3 regions of the Devosia sp. P3_B2 genome follow, and region 2 is predicted to be linked to each of the others. Evidence: predicted binding sites of a transcription regulator. Region 2 holds the regulator's gene; each other region holds the start of a gene.
The links. Region 2 encodes LexA, which represses DNA repair genes until DNA is damaged. Its sites were predicted from a motif close to TGTTCNNNNTGTGTTCNG; they were not measured.

Region 1 (5,317 bases), on a different contig from region 2:
TGCAGTTCAATCACGCCAATTTCGCCGTCGCTGACGTAGGCGCGGCGGCCGAGTTCTTCGCCCGGCATTTCGATTTCACCGTCGTCGGCGAAGCGCACGACAACTTCGCCGTCATGGAGGGTGAGGGCGGGTTCGTCCTCAACTTCATGGCATCAGGCAAGACCGAAGCCACCTACCACAAGAACTTCCATGTCGGCTTTTTCGTCGGCAGCGTCGCCGAGGTGCGGCTGAAGCATGCCGAACTCGTCGATGCCGGCTACGGTCCGGGCGACGTGCAACAGTTCAATCGTGGCGGCAGCCGGACGACGACGTTCTACTGCCAGGCCCCCGGCGGCTTCCTCGTTGAAGTCGCAACGACGGCTGCGGACGACTAGGCCGCTGCAGCGGGCAGCGTCTCGTAATGCGAGATGGACGCGACTGCGGTGCAGTTGCGTCCGTTCTGCTTTGCCGCATAGAGCTGTTGGTCGGCTAATCGGAACAACTCGGTGAAGGGCAGGGAGCGGTCGTAGACCGCGCCGCCCACGCTCACCGTCAACTGGTAGGGCTTCCCGTCGGGGGCGAACCTGGCTTCGCAGACCGCGAGGCGAAGCCGCTCGGCAACGGCCTCGGCGATCAGCAGCGTGGTGCCGGGCAGGTAGACGGCAAACTCCTCGCCACCGATGCGTCCGACGAGATCGGCAGCGCGCAGCACACTGCGCACCGATTTGGCGATCAGCCGCAGCGCGGCGTCGCCGTGGTCGTGGCCGTAGGTATCGTTGATCGCCTTGAAGTTGTCGGCATCGATAACGAGCAGGGTGCCGCGCATGCCGTCGTCGGCGAAGCGGCCATCGGCCAGCGCTTCCTCCACTTCACGGGTGAAGGCACCACGGTTCAGCAGCTCGGTTAGATTGTCGGTCGCCGCATGGTGGCGCAGCAATTCGTGGGCGATGGCGAGCTCACGCAATTTGCTCAGCAGGAAGAACAGCATGGGGATGGCGAGGCCCATCGGCACGAACACGTCGAGGGCGATCGACCAGCGGAGCGACTCGGGGCTGAGATTGTGGAAATTGAAGGAATCGACGAACAGCGCGACTGCAATGCAACCGATCGTGCCCAGCGCTGTCCAGAGGAAGACGCGGCCCCAGCCGCTGGGCGAAAAATCCAAAGCTCGCGTTCCTTCAGCACTTCTGCGCAGAAGCCGTGGAAGCTAGGCCGGGCGAGTTGAGATCGCCTCAAGCCGCTGGATCGGATTTTATCTATCGCCGGAATTTAGTGCTTCAGCGCACCGCAGCGTTCAGCGCGACGAGGTCTGGATCGACCTGTTTGCCGCCCAACTCGACACGATTGCGCCCGGTGTGCTTGGCCTCGTAGAGGCGGCGGTCGGCGATGCGGAACAAGTCTGAGAAGCCGGCGTCGCCTGAGCTTACGGCGCCGCCGATGCTGACCGAAAGGCGCTGCGCGACGCCTTCGGACGTGACGAACAGCGCATTGACGGAATCGCGGATGCGCTCGGCGGTGCGCTCGGCAGCGTCCACTCCGGCGTCCCTGACGAAGACGCCGAATTCCTCGCCACCGATGCGCCCGACCAGATCGCCCTCGCGCACGCTGTCGCGGATGGCGCGAGCGATCAGCTGCAGCACCTCATCGCCGCGCTCATGGCCGAAGCGGTCGTTGATGGTCTTGAAGTGGTCGGCATCGATGACCAGCAGCGCTGCGCTACCGTTCATCCCGCTGAGGCTCGCGCCGACGCGCGAGGTGAAAGCGCGGCGGTTGAGGCAGTCGGTCAGCCAGTCGGTGGAGGCAAGGGTCTCCAGCCTGCGGTTGGCCTCTCTCAGCTGCGCCGACCGGATCTGGAGGAACAGCAGGATCGGGCCACCCAAAGCGGTCGGCATCCCGAGGGCGAGGACGGTGCCGACATCATTCATGCCCTGGTTCAGGGACATCATGACGAGGTTGGAGATCACCCAGGACCCTACCGTCGAAGCGATGAGGATCAGGGTCGTGCGCCGCCAGACGATGCCCCATGCCGACTGCGGCAATACCAACCTGTTCATCCCGCGACCCCCGAGCGAATGCGCATGGCTTAAGGGGCAATGCTTGAATGCGAATTAATGCGGCCGGCAGGAATGCCGGCAATTCCCTCAGGGTGTTTCCGTTTCGTTCACAAAGCGCTTGGTAGGATTCATCACCTGCCCTAAAGCTTCAGAATGGCGGAAACAGTGCGAATCATCGGGATAGATCCGGGGCTGCGGCGCTGCGGCTGGGGGGTGATCGAGAGCTCGGGCAACCGGCTGGGCTTCGTTGCCTGCGGCACAATCACGCCGCCCACCGAGGGCTCGCTGGCCGACCGGCTGGTCGAACTGCATCGCGGCATCACGTCCGTGCTCGATGAATACGCACCGGAAGAGGCCGCGGTCGAAGAAACGTTCGTGTCCGCCGGCGCGCGCTCGGCGCTGCAACTCGGGCAGGCACGCGGCGTGGTGCTGATGACGCCGGCTTTGCGCGGGTTGCCGGTCGGCGAGTACGCCGCCAACCTGATCAAGAAGTCGGTCGTCGGCACCGGCCATGCCGAGAAAACCCAGGTGCAGATGATGATCAAGATCCTGTTGCCCACCGCGATCTTCAAGGGCGCCGACGCGGCCGATGCGCTGGCCATCGCCATCTGCCACGCGCATCACCGCGCCATCCGCAAGCTGAGTGTTCCTGCATGATCGGCAAGCTCAAGGGCCTCGTCGACGGGTTCGGCGACGACCACGTGCATCTCGACGTCAACGGCGTCGTCTACGAGACCTTCTGCTCGGCCAAGACGCTGGCGGCGCTACCGCAGGTTGGCCACGCTGCGGTGATCCATACCGAGATGATCGTCCGCGAGGATATGATCCGGCTCTACGGCTTCTTCACCGAAGCCGAGAAAGCCTGGTTCGGCACGCTGATGACGGTGCAGGGGGTCGGCAGCCGGGTGGCCCTCGCCATCCTATCGGTACTCACCCCATCCGAGCTCGCCAGCGCCATCGCGCTGCAGGACAAGGCGATGATCGGCCGCGCCAACGGCGTAGGTCCCAAGCTCGCCGTCCGCATCGTCACCGAACTCAAGGGCAAGGCCCCGGCGGTCGGTGCTATCGATGCCGGTGTGCTGGGCCTGCAGGCGGCACTTGGAGAGGGGGCTGCGGCCAGCAACGTCACCGATGCGGTCTCTGCCCTCACCAATCTCGGCTACTCGAGCGCGCAGGCCTCCGCTGCCGTGGCGCGGGTGGTCGGCCGCGACGGCGATGGGATAGCGACCGACAAGCTGATCCGGCTGGGACTCAGGGAATTGAGCAGTTAGCCTTGCAGTGCATAACATTCCTTACTACACTAAGAAAGTAAGGAGCACTCGCAATGTCTGGGAAATCACTGCCTGCAAGGACAAGGTACACCGGCAAGGTGACCAGCAAGGGTCAAACCACCGTCCCAAAGGAAGTGCGAGACTTTCTGGGCTTGGAAGAGGGGACGCAGATGGAGTGGATTCTGGACGATGGCAAAGTCACGGTGAAGCCGCGGAAGCTGCGGGCAGTCGACTTGGCTGGTATTCTAGGCCCGCCGCCCAGCGGCGACGTACACGTGACCGTTGAAGAGATGAACGAGGCCATTGGCGACGCAGTAGTGGAACGGTTCGAGCGTTCGACCCGGAGATGATCGGCGTCGACACCAATGTTCTGGTGCGCTTGTTCGTGCCGGTTGAGCCACAACGTGAGGCCGCGGTCGCGTTCTTCGGTCAGCGGTCAGCCGCCGATCCGGCCTTCGTCACCACGGTGGTCCTCACCGAGTTCGCCTGGGTTCTGCGCCGCCGATACAAGTACGAGCATGATCAGGTCGGCCAAGCCATTCGCTGGATGCTGGACTCCGACGACTTCGTGATGGAGGACCGTGACCTCATTGAGTGGGCGCTCGCCAACTACACGCGATCGCGCATCGACTTCTCCGACTTGCTGGTGGCACGATCGAGCGAACTGGCCGGTGCGCCCCGCATCGCGACGTTCGACCGTGATGCTGCCAAATACGTCCCTGGCATGGAACTCCTCAAGTGACCGACCTGACCTCTGCCCATACCGGCCGGGACGACCCGCTGGACGTCTCCCTCCGTCCGTCCGGCTTTTCCGAGTTCATCGGGCAGGCCGAGGCGCGGGCTAATCTCGAGGTGTTCATCCAGGCGGCGAAGCACCGCGGCGCGGCGCTGGATCATGTGCTGTTCGTCGGTCCGCCGGGCCTCGGCAAGACCACGCTGGCGCAGATCGTGGCGCGGGAACTCGGCGTCGGGTTCCGCGCGACCTCGGGCCCGGTGATCGCCAAGGCCGGCGATCTCGCGGCGCTGCTCACCAATCTCGAAGAGCGCGACGTGCTGTTCATCGACGAGATCCACCGGCTCAACCCGGCGATCGAGGAAATCCTCTATCCGGCGATGGAGGACTACCAGCTCGACCTGATCATCGGCGAAGGGCCCGCGGCGCGTTCGGTGCGGATCGATCTGGCGAAGTTCACTCTCGTCGGCGCCACCACCCGCGCCGGACTGCTGACAACGCCGCTGCGCGACCGCTTCGGCATCCCGATCCGGCTCAATTTCTACACCCCCGAAGAGCTGGTGAAGATCGTCGAGCGCGGCGCGCGGCTGCTCGGCATCGGCATGGCGCCGGATGGGGCGATGGAAGTTGCCCGCCGTTCCCGCGGTACGCCCCGCATCGCCGGCCGGCTGCTGCGCCGCGTCACCGATTTCGCGCTGGTCGACGGCGCCAAGGAGATCACCCGCTCGGTGGCCGACAAGGCGCTGCTGCGGCTCGATGTCGATGCGCGCGGCCTCGATCAGCTCGACCGGCGCTACCTCAAGGTGATCGCCGATTTCTACGGCGGCGGGCCGGTGGGTATCGAAACCATCGCGGCGGCCCTCAGCGAGCCGCGCGATGCGCTGGAGGAGATCGTCGAGCCCTACCTGATCCAGCAGGGTTTCATCCAGCGCACGCCGCGCGGCCGCATGCTGACGGCGCTCGCCTTCCAGCATATGGGCATCGGCGTGCCGCAGGGCTTCGTCGGGATGCAGGGCAGCCTGTTCGAGGAACCGGAGGGAGAGAACTGATGGTAGAGCACCGCCCTGTCTTGCGCCATGACAGCATGGTCTGCTTCGATGACGGCGCCGCCCGCTTCCAGATGCGGGCTGCCGGCATCGCCATCCGGAATGGGCGCGTGCTGATCCAGAACATCAAGGGCGGTTACGGCACGTTCCTGCCTGGTGGCCGGATCGAGCAGGCAGAGGCGAGTGTAGAAACCCTGGTGCGCGAGATGCAGGAGGAATTCGGCCATCCCGTCG
Region 2 (5,317 bases):
AAAATCATAGCGGAGCAGGGCGCCCGACTGCACGATGCCGAGTGTGTCCTTGTCGATCACGGCGCCGGCGCTGACCGTGTCCTTGAAGGTAATGCGGTCGACGATGTGGCCGTCGGTGCCGGCGCTCAGCATGGTCTGGTTGAGGATATCGAACCAGAACAGGCGTTCGAGCAGCGGGTTCCAGAACGGGCCTTCGCCCAGCTCGCAGCGGCTATCGACGAACAGTTCGGCCTTCGAGTTCATCGTGGTCTTCCCTGATCATAGGCGGCGACGGCGGTGGTGGCGCGCGATGCCACATCGGCGGCCGACATGCCGGGCTTGAAAATGTAGGTGCCGAGCCCGAAGCCGGCGCAGCCGGCCGCAAAGTACTCGGCGAAATTGTCGGGGTTGGCGCCTCCGACGGCGTAGAGCGGGATAGCCGGCGGCAGCACCGCCTTCATCGCCTTGATGCCCTTGGGGCCAAGCACTTCGGCGGGGAAGAACTTCAGGCCCGTGGCGCCGGAGCGGATGGCGGTGAACGCGTCGGTGGGCGAGAACACGCCCGGATACGAGGTCATGCCGCGCTCGATGGTGGCGCCGATGACCGCCGGGTTGGTGTCCGGCGACACAACGAACCGGCCGCCCGCATCGGCGACCGCGTCGACATCGGCGCGGTTCAGCACCGTGCCCGCACCGACCAGGGCGCGACTGTCGAAGGCCTTGGCGACGTCTTCGATCGAGCGCAGCGCTTCGGGCGAATTGAGTGGGACCTCGATCATGGTGATGCCGGCGAGCACGAGGGCGTCGCAAACTTCGAGGGTTTCGGGAGGCGTGATGCCGCGAAGGATCGCGATGATGTGGCGGTGGTCCATGAACTTCTATGCCTGTCTTGCTGCCTTGAGTCCGGCGAGGGTGGCGTCGGTCGCATCGACGATGCGGGTCCGGGCGCCGAGCCGTTCAAAGCCCATCTGGTACAACCCGCAAAGGCCGACACTGCCGACCAGCGGAATCTCCGCCTCGCCGATCCAGTCGCGCTGGCCCCCGATCTCGGCGCCGATCAACAGGCCCGAGAGGAAACCGGCACACCATGCCGGGCTGCGGCCCGACAGCAGGGAGCCGGCGCGGACCTTGAACAGCGTCGCGGTCAAGCGCTGGGGCCGCTCGAGCCCTTGGTCGAGACCGGCAGCGAAGCCGACATCGCGATCCTCGCCCTCGAGCTCGCCACCGAGCGAATGGCGCAGCACCGAGTGGGTGCGCAGCAGCTCGAATATCTCGCCGGTCATGGCGCTGGAGAAGCGTTCCAGCTTGGTGCCGGAGAGCAGCGCCCACTTGCTGTGGGTGCCTGGCATAACCGCGAGGCCGGAGAAGTTGGGGATCAGTGCCGAGAGCCCAAGCAATTGGGTTTCCTCGCCGCGCATCACGTCCTCCGCACCCAGATCGCGGAGGCAGACGCCGGGCAGGATGCGCGGGTTGTGTGGGCCTGGCATATCGGGCGCAACGGCGCCGGCAGCTATGCGACCGAGTTCGGCGGGGGCGTCGAGATAGGGGGCCTCGATCCAGCCCTGCCGCGCGCCGGCCATGCCGCAGATCAGTACGTCCTCGACGTCATCGGCGACGCCGTTGAGCAGCGAGGTCAGCACATCCGGATATTGCTCGCGGCTGAGACGACCCATGCCGTCCGGCGACGAGCGGGAGAAGGCGATCTCACCGGCGGAATCTATTCCCCATGCCCGCAGATTGGAGGTGCCCCAATCGACGGCGACCCATTCGACCTGTCCTGCCAAAACCCTCTCCCTTGCGCCGCCAGTTTGCCGCGCATCAAGCCATGCCGCTACATCGCAATCGGGAAGGTGGTCCACTCTCCTGGTATGATCGCGAAAGCCGCTCGCAGGCGGCGCTTCAGATCCGATGCGCCACTTGCTGCCAGCGGCGCGGAACGTAACGTCTTTGCCAGCCCGGCCCTAGTGCAATTGTTGACCGCAGCGTCCGGATTCATAAGAAAAAGGGCCGGCTGAGGCAGCCGGCCCGGAGACCCGATTGGCGGCAGGTCAGGAGTTCAGTATTTGCGGAGCAGGCCAACCAGGCGGCCCTGCACCTTCACCCGGTCGGGCGGGAAGATGCGGGTTTCGTAGGCCGGGTTGGCGGCCTCGAGCGCTACCGAGTTGCCGCGACGGCGCAGCCGCTTCAGCGTCGCCTCCTCGTCATCTACGAGGGCGACGACGATCTCACCGGTCGAAGCGGCGTCCTGCTTCTTGATGAGCACGGTGTCGCCATCGAAAATCCCGGCATCGATCATCGAATCGCCGCGCACTTCCAGAGCATAGTGTTCACCCGCACCGAGCATCTCGGGCGGCACCATGATGGAATGGCTATGGGTCTGGATGGCCTCGATCGGAGTGCCGGCGGCGATCCGGCCCATCACCGGGACGGTGACCGCGCGGTAGGCGTCGGCGTTGGCCACCTGAGCCGCTGGGCGTGCCGGCGGGGTCGCGACCCGGCCAAGATTGCCCTCGATGACGCTCGGCTCGAAGCGCGCCTTGCGGCCGCCGAGCGATGGATTCATCGAGTCCGGCAGTTTGATCACCTCGAGCGCCCGGGCCCGGTTGGGCAGGCGCCGGATGAAGCCGCGCTCCTCGAGCGCAGTGATCAGCCGGTGGATGCCCGACTTGCTGCGAAGATCGAGCGCATCCTTCATCTCGTCGAACGACGGTGGGATGCCGGATTCTTTCATCCGCTCGTGGATGAACATCAGAAGTTCGTGTTGCTTGCGCGTCAGCATGGCGGCCCCGTGAGCAGAATCGGAACAAAGACTGAACGTGTTATACGTGTTCCAGTTATGTTCTGCAATCGGACGATGAATATTGCGTTACGATGGCGCCCCTGGCGCGCCGAAAGTGGCCGCGAAATCCTCTCGACGTCGGGGCCTTGCGTTTCGTTGACCTGCTGTCCACCAGGGCATACCGTCGAGAGATTGGCGTGTCGAACCCGCACACCCAACCTTCTCAGCTGGAGCTGTGCTCGTTTCCACGGGCCAGTGAACTGGACTGTTTCTGAGGAGGAAAACATGTCTATGAAATCAAGCCGTTATGCCATATCCGCAATGATTTTGGGGATATTGCTCAGCCCCACCGTGGCGGCCGAAATGACCGATGCGGAATTGGTCGCCAACGCGCTGTCGGCAGCGCCGGTGGCGGTGGGCCAGAATGCCACGGTCGTGAACTTCGATGCTCAGATGCAGATGAAGACGCTCAAGGAGGGAACGAACGGCTTTACCTGCATGCCGGACAACCTGGCTTCGCCCACCAATGATCCAATATGCGTCGACGCCGGAGGCATGGCGTGGTTGACGGCATATAGCGAGAAGAAGGACCCACCCGAGGGCGTGGTCGGTTTCGGCTACATGCTGCAGGGCGAGTCGGCGCCCGACAACATGGATCCGTTCGCGACGGCGCCGCCCGCCGGCCACGAGTGGATGGTCGACGGGCCGCACGTCATGATCTTCAACGTCGCAGACGAGATGCTGGCCGGCTATCCCAAGGAAGAGCATCCCGACCACACCCAGCCCTATGTGATGTGGCCCAACACTCCCTATGCCCACCTGATGATCCCCGTGCACTGACTACGGGATACACTGGCGCGTGCCGGCGCATCGGTCGACGCGCGCCACCGCCGGATTATTGCGGCTCGGCGGGTAGGGTAAGCTGCACGCTGAAGCCTTTGCCAGGCTGCGATGCGACCGTCAGTTCGCCACCGAGCAGACCCGCGATCTCTTCGACTATGGGCAGCCCGAGGCCAGCTCCGGGCTTGTCGCTGTTACCGCGGCTGAAGCGCTTGCGCACTGCCGCCAACTGCTCGGCGGCGACGCCCTTGCCGGTGTCGGCTACCTGCAGCAGCACCACGCGGTCCCCTGTGGCGACGCGAACCGTCGCTTCGGCGTCGGGTCCAGCATAGGCGATGGCGTTCTCGATGAGGTTGCTCAGCAGTTCACCGAGCAGCATCGGGTCGCCGCGGACCAGCGCCGGTCCTTCGCCCTCGAGGCCAAGATCGATGTCGGCGGCATGGGCGCGGACGACATAGTCGCCTGTGCGCTCCCGGGCGAGCTCGAACAGATCGACAACCTGGAACTGCAGCCGATCGGACGCAGCCTCGTCGATCCTGGCGAGGAGCAGCAGTTGCGCGAGGACGCGCTCGGCGTGCACCACCGCGGCGTCGGCGGTGCGGGCCGCCTCCCGTGCCGCGGCAGGGCTATCGGCGCGGAGCGCCAGCGCCAACTGAGTGCGGATGATGGTGAGCGGCGTGCGGAGCTGATGGCTGGCATTGCCGGTGAAATGGCGCAGGGCATCGAGAGCTGACGACAGCCGCGTCATGAACGAGTTGATCGTGTCGACTAGGCCCTGCACCTCGCGGGGAACCTCCTGTTCGATGGGGCTGAGGTCATCGAGGGCCCGCCGCGAGATGGCATCGCGGAGGCGGTAGAGCGGGGCGAGCGAGAAACCGACGGCCAGCCAGAGGATCACCGCGGCGGAGAGGATGAGCAGCGCAAGGCGAATGGCAGAGCGGAGGAGCAGGGTCTGGGTCAACTGCGTGCGGGCGATGGTGGTCTCGGCGACGGTGACCGTGAACGGGATGGCGCTGACGCCGGAGGATGCCGCGCGTCGCAGCACCGCCACGCGGATCGGCTCACCACGGAAGCTGGCGTCCGAATAGGCGATGTCGGCCGTCGCTGCATCAGAGGTCGGCAGGGTCTGGTAGCCCGTGATGAAGCCCTCCGGACCGTCGACGCGGTAGAAAACCCGGTCCTGCGCCGCCGAAGTCAGCATCTCCAACGCGACATAGGGTACGTCGACCTCGAGCTCGCCATCCTCGGTGACGATCACCCGCTCGGCGATGGCGAGGACGGAGCCGGCGAGGACGCGGTCTGAGAGTGAGGTTGCGGTGTCCCTAGCCTCGCGCCAGGTATCGACCACCGCGAGCGTGGCGACGGCAATTAGCGCAACCATCAGCCACAGCAGCAGACGCCGGCGCAGCGAGTAGGGGCGCACCATCAGTCGGCGATCCGATCGAGGTAATAGCCGAGGCCGCGGGCGACCCGCACGGTGAGCGCATAGGGAGCGAGGCGGCGGCGCAGGCGCGAGATGTACTGTTCCACGGCGTTCTCGCTGAGGTCATCGTCGAAGGCGGCCAGCGATTCAATGATCGATTGCTTGGCGACCACCTTGCCGGCCTTGCGCAGCAGGGTCTCAAGCACGCTGAGTTCGCGCGCCGGCATGTCGAGGGTCTGCCCAAACGCCGAGAGGGTGCGCGACACGGTGTCGAGCTCGATGCTGCCGAAGGCGAT
Region 3 (5,317 bases), on a different contig from region 2:
AACGGCCCGAGAGGTCGCGGGTGAGCGTGTAATCGTCGCGATCGCCGGCATAGGACAGGACGTCTGTGCCGAGGCCGCCGTCGATGAGATCGTTGCCCTTCGAGGCAACCACCAGGTCGTCGCCCTTGTCGGCGTACAGGCGGTCGCAACCGGCGCCGCCGATCAGCGTGTCGGCTCCGGAATTGGCATGGAACTCGACGCCGGAATCGTCCGCGACGATGATCTCGGCCTTGGTCGTACCCGCGACGTTGGCGAAGGTCACGGTGTTGGCGTCGCGGTCGGTGGGGGCACCGTAGCTGGTGCCCTCGTCGTTCACGAACAGCGTGGGCGAAAGGTACGTGGCTTCGAGGGCCGTGCGTACCGAGCTCAGCACCTCGACCACGTTGTCATGGTCGTCGCCGCCGTGAAAGTTGATGTCGCGGTTGGTCTCGCGCACCTGGATGGAATTGTTGGCCTCGCTGGTCCAGCTGGCGAACAGCAGGGCATGGCGGGTGTCGAAGGCCTCGAGCCCGACCAGCCCGCTGTCGTAGAGCGCCTTGAGCTGGAAGGCATAACCGTTGCCGCCATCCCCCTTGTTCACCGCGCCATCGACCGAGAGATTCGAGGCATCGAGGAAGATCGATTGCGAGAAAGTGAAGCCGTTGGAGGGGGCGTTCTCGATGTCGATGTCGAACAGCTTCACGTGGCTGGTGGCCGACAGCGAGATGACGTTCGAGCGATCAAAGGCCGACGAGACGTTGTTGAAATTGCCCGGATCCTGTTCGGCCAACCCCGATTGCACGGTGAAGCCGCCGAGCTTGACGTTCTCCGCCACCTCGATCTTCTGCACCGAGGCAATGGTGGAGAAATCGAAGGCCAGCCCGTTGGTGAGCCGCACGGTGTTGCCGTTGACCGAGGCGACCTCGACCATCGACGTACGCAGCGGCTTGTCTTCGCGCCACTGGGTGTCGCCGATCGAGTCGAGGTAGGCGTCGGTGTTCTCGAGCTCGATCCACAGGTGATCGCCGGTCTGCAGCGCGGACGCATCGTCCATATGCAGGTACATCGAGCCCTTGCTCGCCGCCTCGCTCAGCGAGAACGCGCCCGAGTAGCTCGGCACGTCGATGACGCCGCCCACCTGGAAGGCGCCGCCGGCCCGGGCATTGCCGACGAGGTCGATGGTCGTCGCCCCCGATCCGGTGCCCATCACCGTGATGTCGTCGCGGTTGATGACGACGGTCTGGTCGAACTCGAAGGCGCCGGCGCCCAGCAGGATGGTTTCGCCGGCTGGTGCTGAGTTGACAATGGCCTGCAACTCGGCCGCAGAGGTCGAGGCGGAAACGGTGATCATTGGGGGAGTACCTTTCGCAACTAGTGGAGTGGACGCGAATGCCTCCCTTTTGCACCGCGACGGCAGTGTTCCCGCTTGGCGCTAACCCCGGCTGAGGCCGATCGATAAGATTTGCGTCAAAAGCCGCAGGGAACACGTGCCCAACCTCGCCCGCCAATCTGGGCGGTGAGGGGGCCGAAATGTGCACGCTGTGGAAAAGTTGCCGATATGCAAGAGCCGGGCACTGGGCCCGGCTCTGAAGCAGTCATCGATCGGCGGTCGGGCCGCCTAGAGCTGGCGGATTTCCACCGGCCGGTCCTTGTTCCAGGCCACCGCGTTGCGCAGCGGCAGACCGAACTGGGCTTCCTCGATCTCGAACACGTCGCCGGGTTCGGTCTTGATGCCGTCGGCAAAGCTCAGCGTCGCGGTGCCGAACATGTGGACGTGGATGTCGCCCGGCTGGCGGAACAGGTCGTACTTGAAGTGGTGGTACTCGAGGTTGGCGATGGTGTGGCTCATGTTGTCCTCACCCGAGAGGAACGGCTTTTCCCACACTACCTTGCCGTCGCGCAGGATGCGCGACATGCCCGAGACGTTGCGCGGCAGCTCGCCGACGCGCAGCTCCGGCCCAAACGAGCACCAGCGGAGCTTGGAATGCGCGAGGAACAGGTAGTTCACCCGCTCGGTGACATGGTCGGAGAACTCGTTGCCGAGCGCAAAGCCGAGCCGGAAGGGCGTCCCGTCCTTGCCGATATAGTAGATGCCGGCGATCTCGGGCTCTTCGCCGGCGTCCTTGGCGAAGGCAGGCGAGGGGATGGGCTTGCCGGGCGCCGCTACGACGTAGCCGTTGCCCTTGTAGAACCACTCCGGCTGCACGCCGGTCTCGCCCGACTTGGGCTTGCCGCCCTCCAGGCCCATGCGGAACATCTTCATCGAATCCGTCAGTGGCGCCTCGGCCTGCTGCTGGTTCGACTTGTGCATGGCGTCGCGGGTCGAGGCCGAGCCGAGATGGGTGAGGCCCGTGCCGGTGACATAGAGGTGCGCCGGATCGGGATGGTCGACAGGGGCCAGCAGCCGGCCTTCCTTGGCGAGCGCTTCGCGATCGAGCTTGGCGCCAAGGCCTTTCTCGATCACCACGGCGCGCAGCGACAGGCCGCGTTCGGCGGCTTCGCTGGCCAGCGCATAGACGCTGGTAGCTCCGGTCACGACGCTGGTCACGCCGCCTTCGGTAGCGCCGACGGCCCGGGCGCCCTTGTCGTCCTCGAACTGGATGAGATGCATGAAGCCCATTCTCTCGGTTTTCGTTGCCGCCCTATAGCGCGAGCGCCGGACGATTGCATTTGGATTTTGGATGTAGATCGCACTTGCGGATGCCCAGGGGGCGTACGGCGCGAATCGGGCTGCATCGGTGCGTAAGGCACAACGAATTTACCCCCTTGACGTTTTGGAAACGAAATGAGAACAAACTGCGTACATTAGATGGACAGATATCGGTTTGCGCGGCGCGAACCGAAGTGGAATAAGGGGAGACGGTTATGGCTGCTGCTGTGACGCCACTGCGGGTTATTGAGGGATCGATGGATAAGGACAAGGCGCTGGCTGCAGCGCTGAGCCAGATCGAGCGGAATTTTGGCAAGGGCACGGTGATGCGGTTCGGCGAGGGCGCCATTGCCCAGGTCGAAGCGATTTCCACCGGTTCGCTCGGGCTCGATATCGCGCTCGGCATTGGCGGGCTGCCCAAGGGTCGTATCGTTGAAGTGTTCGGGCCGGAAAGCTCGGGCAAGACGACACTGGCGCTGCACGTGGTAGCCGAGGCCCAGAAGAAGGGCGGCATCGCCGCGTTCATCGACGCCGAGCATGCGCTCGACCCGATCTACGCCCGCAAGCTTGGGGTGAAGGTCGACGAACTGCTGATCTCGCAGCCCGATACCGGCGAGCAGGCGCTGGAAATCGCCGACACGCTGGTGCGCTCCGGCGCAGTGGACGTTCTGGTGGTCGACTCGGTTGCCGCGCTGACGCCGAAGGCCGAACTCGAAGGCGAGATGGGCGATTCGATGCCGGGCCTGCAGGCCCGCCTGATGAGCCAGGCGATGCGCAAGCTCACCGGCTCGATCTCGAAGTCGAAGGCCATGGTGATCTTCATCAACCAGATCCGCATGAAGATCGGCGTGATGTACGGCTCGCCCGAGACCACGACGGGCGGCAACGCGCTGAAGTTCTATTCCTCGGTCCGCCTCGACATCCGCCGTATCGGCGCGATCAAGGAGCGCGAGGAAGTCATCGGCAACCAGACCCGCGTCAAGGTGGTTAAGAACAAGCTTGCCCCGCCGTTCCGCCAGGTCGAATTCGACATCATGTATGGTGAAGGCATCTCGAAAACTGGCGAACTGCTCGATCTCGGCGTGAAGTCGGGCCTCGTCGAGAAGTCCGGCGCCTGGTTCTCCTACGACAGCCAGCGGCTGGGGCAGGGGCGCGAGAACTCCCGCCAGTTCCTCAAGGACAACCCGCAGATCGCCGACCAGATCGAAAAAGGCGTCCGCGAGAGCTCCGGCGTCCTGGCCGAAGCCCTCCTGGCCGGCCCCGAAGGCGATGAGGCTGACGACGGCGAGGCGTGATCGGTTCCCGCTGCACAACGAGTTCAAGGGCGCCCAGGTGGCGCCCTTCTTCATTTGGGACTGGCCTCATTGCCGCCTACCCACGGGCCGTCCGCTAGACCCTACTCGTGTCCCAATCTCACCCACCCACCAGCCGTCATCCCGGCGAAAGCCGGGACCCACTGCTCTGACGGCTGGGTTGGCACGGGCCGCGCCGGTCCATCACAGCAAGGGGACAGATCAGCGCGAGTGGAACGGCCGGAGCATTGGGTCCCGGCTTTCGCCGGGGATGACGGCCGGTGGCGGAAGCGGGCATGGCTGAAGCGGCTTCGGCCGCCAATATGTGGCATCCTGCAACCCCTGCGCTGGACACAACCGCGACCCCCGCGATAGAAGGCCTTTCCTGTTGTTCTTGGCGGGGCCGCGGCCTCGCCATTTGTCTGTAAGAGACCCGTCATGACGAGCGTGAACGATATCCGGTCGAGCTTCTTGGGCTACTTTGCCAAGAACGGTCACGAGGAAGTTGCCTCGAGCCCGCTGGTGCCGCGGAATGACCCGACCCTGATGTTCACCAATGCCGGCATGGTGCAGTTCAAGAACGTCTTCACCGGCGTCGAGAAGCGCCCGTATTCGACGGCGACCACCTCGCAGAAATGCGTGCGTGCCGGCGGCAAGCACAATGACCTCGACAATGTCGGGTTCACCGCGCGGCACCACACCTTCTTCGAGATGCTCGGCAACTTCTCGTTCGGCGACTACTTCAAGGAGCATGCAATCGAGCTGGCCTGGAACCTCCTGACCAAGGAGTGGGGCCTGCCCAAGGAGAAGCTGACCGCGACGATCTACCAGGACGACGACGAGGCGATGGCACTCTGGAAGAAGATCTCCGGGCTGCCTGAGGAGCGCATCGTGCGGCTCGGTGCCAAGTCGAACTTCTGGCAGATGGGCGACACCGGCCCGTGCGGCCCGTGCTCGGAGATCTTCTACGACCACGGCGACAAGTACTGGGGCGGCCCTCCGGGCTCGCCCGAGGAAGATGGCGATCGCTTCGTCGAGATATGGAACCTCGTGTTCATGCAGTTCGAGCAGGCTGCTGACGGCTCCCGCACCGGGCTGCCGCGTCCCTCGATCGATACCGGCGCCGGGCTCGAGCGCGTCGCCGCGGTGATGCAGGGCACCAACAACAATTATGAGATCGACCTGTTCAAGGCGCTGATTTCGTCGGCGCAGCAGGCCATCGGCTTCAATGGCGAGAGCAGCAATGCGAGCCTCCGCGTCATTGCCGACCACCTGCGCTCGATGAGCTTCCTGATCGCCGAAGGTGTGCTGCCCTCGAACGAGGGTCGCGGCTACGTGCTGCGCCGCATCATGCGCCGTGCCATGCGTCATGCGACGCTGCTCGGCGCCAGCGAGC

Region 1: ruvC (crossover junction endodeoxyribonuclease RuvC) is a predicted target of LexA. The motif match lies at 2,127-2,144, and genes of this name have one in related genera.
Region 3: recA (recombinase RecA) is a predicted target of LexA. The motif match lies at 2,756-2,773, and genes of this name have one in related genera.

What each region holds. Positions count from the first base shown of each region.
Region 1 is NZ_JBFUGO010000004.1:151,071-156,387, reverse strand. It holds gene AC1DV8_RS08005 (VOC family protein) at 1-374, shown strand, start outside; gene AC1DV8_RS08000 (GGDEF domain-containing protein) at 371-1,144, opposite strand; gene AC1DV8_RS07995 (GGDEF domain-containing protein) at 1,257-2,033, opposite strand; gene ruvC (crossover junction endodeoxyribonuclease RuvC) at 2,187-2,690, shown strand; gene ruvA (Holliday junction branch migration protein RuvA) at 2,687-3,304, shown strand; gene AC1DV8_RS07980 (AbrB/MazE/SpoVT family DNA-binding domain-containing protein) at 3,358-3,654, shown strand; gene AC1DV8_RS07975 (PIN domain-containing protein) at 3,651-4,046, shown strand; gene ruvB (Holliday junction branch migration DNA helicase RuvB) at 4,043-5,086, shown strand; gene AC1DV8_RS07965 (NUDIX hydrolase) at 5,086-5,317, shown strand, end outside.
Region 2 is NZ_JBFUGO010000010.1:21,070-26,386, forward strand. It holds gene AC1DV8_RS14965 (SMP-30/gluconolactonase/LRE family protein) at 1-243, opposite strand, end outside; gene AC1DV8_RS14970 (2-dehydro-3-deoxy-6-phosphogalactonate aldolase) at 240-851, opposite strand; gene AC1DV8_RS14975 (2-dehydro-3-deoxygalactonokinase) at 858-1,763, opposite strand; gene lexA (transcriptional repressor LexA) at 2,036-2,758, opposite strand; gene AC1DV8_RS14985 (hypothetical protein) at 3,044-3,598, shown strand; gene AC1DV8_RS14990 (sensor histidine kinase) at 3,654-5,024, opposite strand; gene AC1DV8_RS14995 (response regulator) at 5,024-5,317, opposite strand, start outside.
Region 3 is NZ_JBFUGO010000007.1:41,939-47,255, forward strand. It holds gene AC1DV8_RS11800 (calcium-binding protein) at 1-1,330, opposite strand, end outside; gene araD1 (AraD1 family protein) at 1,598-2,590, opposite strand; gene recA (recombinase RecA) at 2,845-3,924, shown strand; gene alaS (alanine--tRNA ligase) at 4,360-5,317, shown strand, end outside.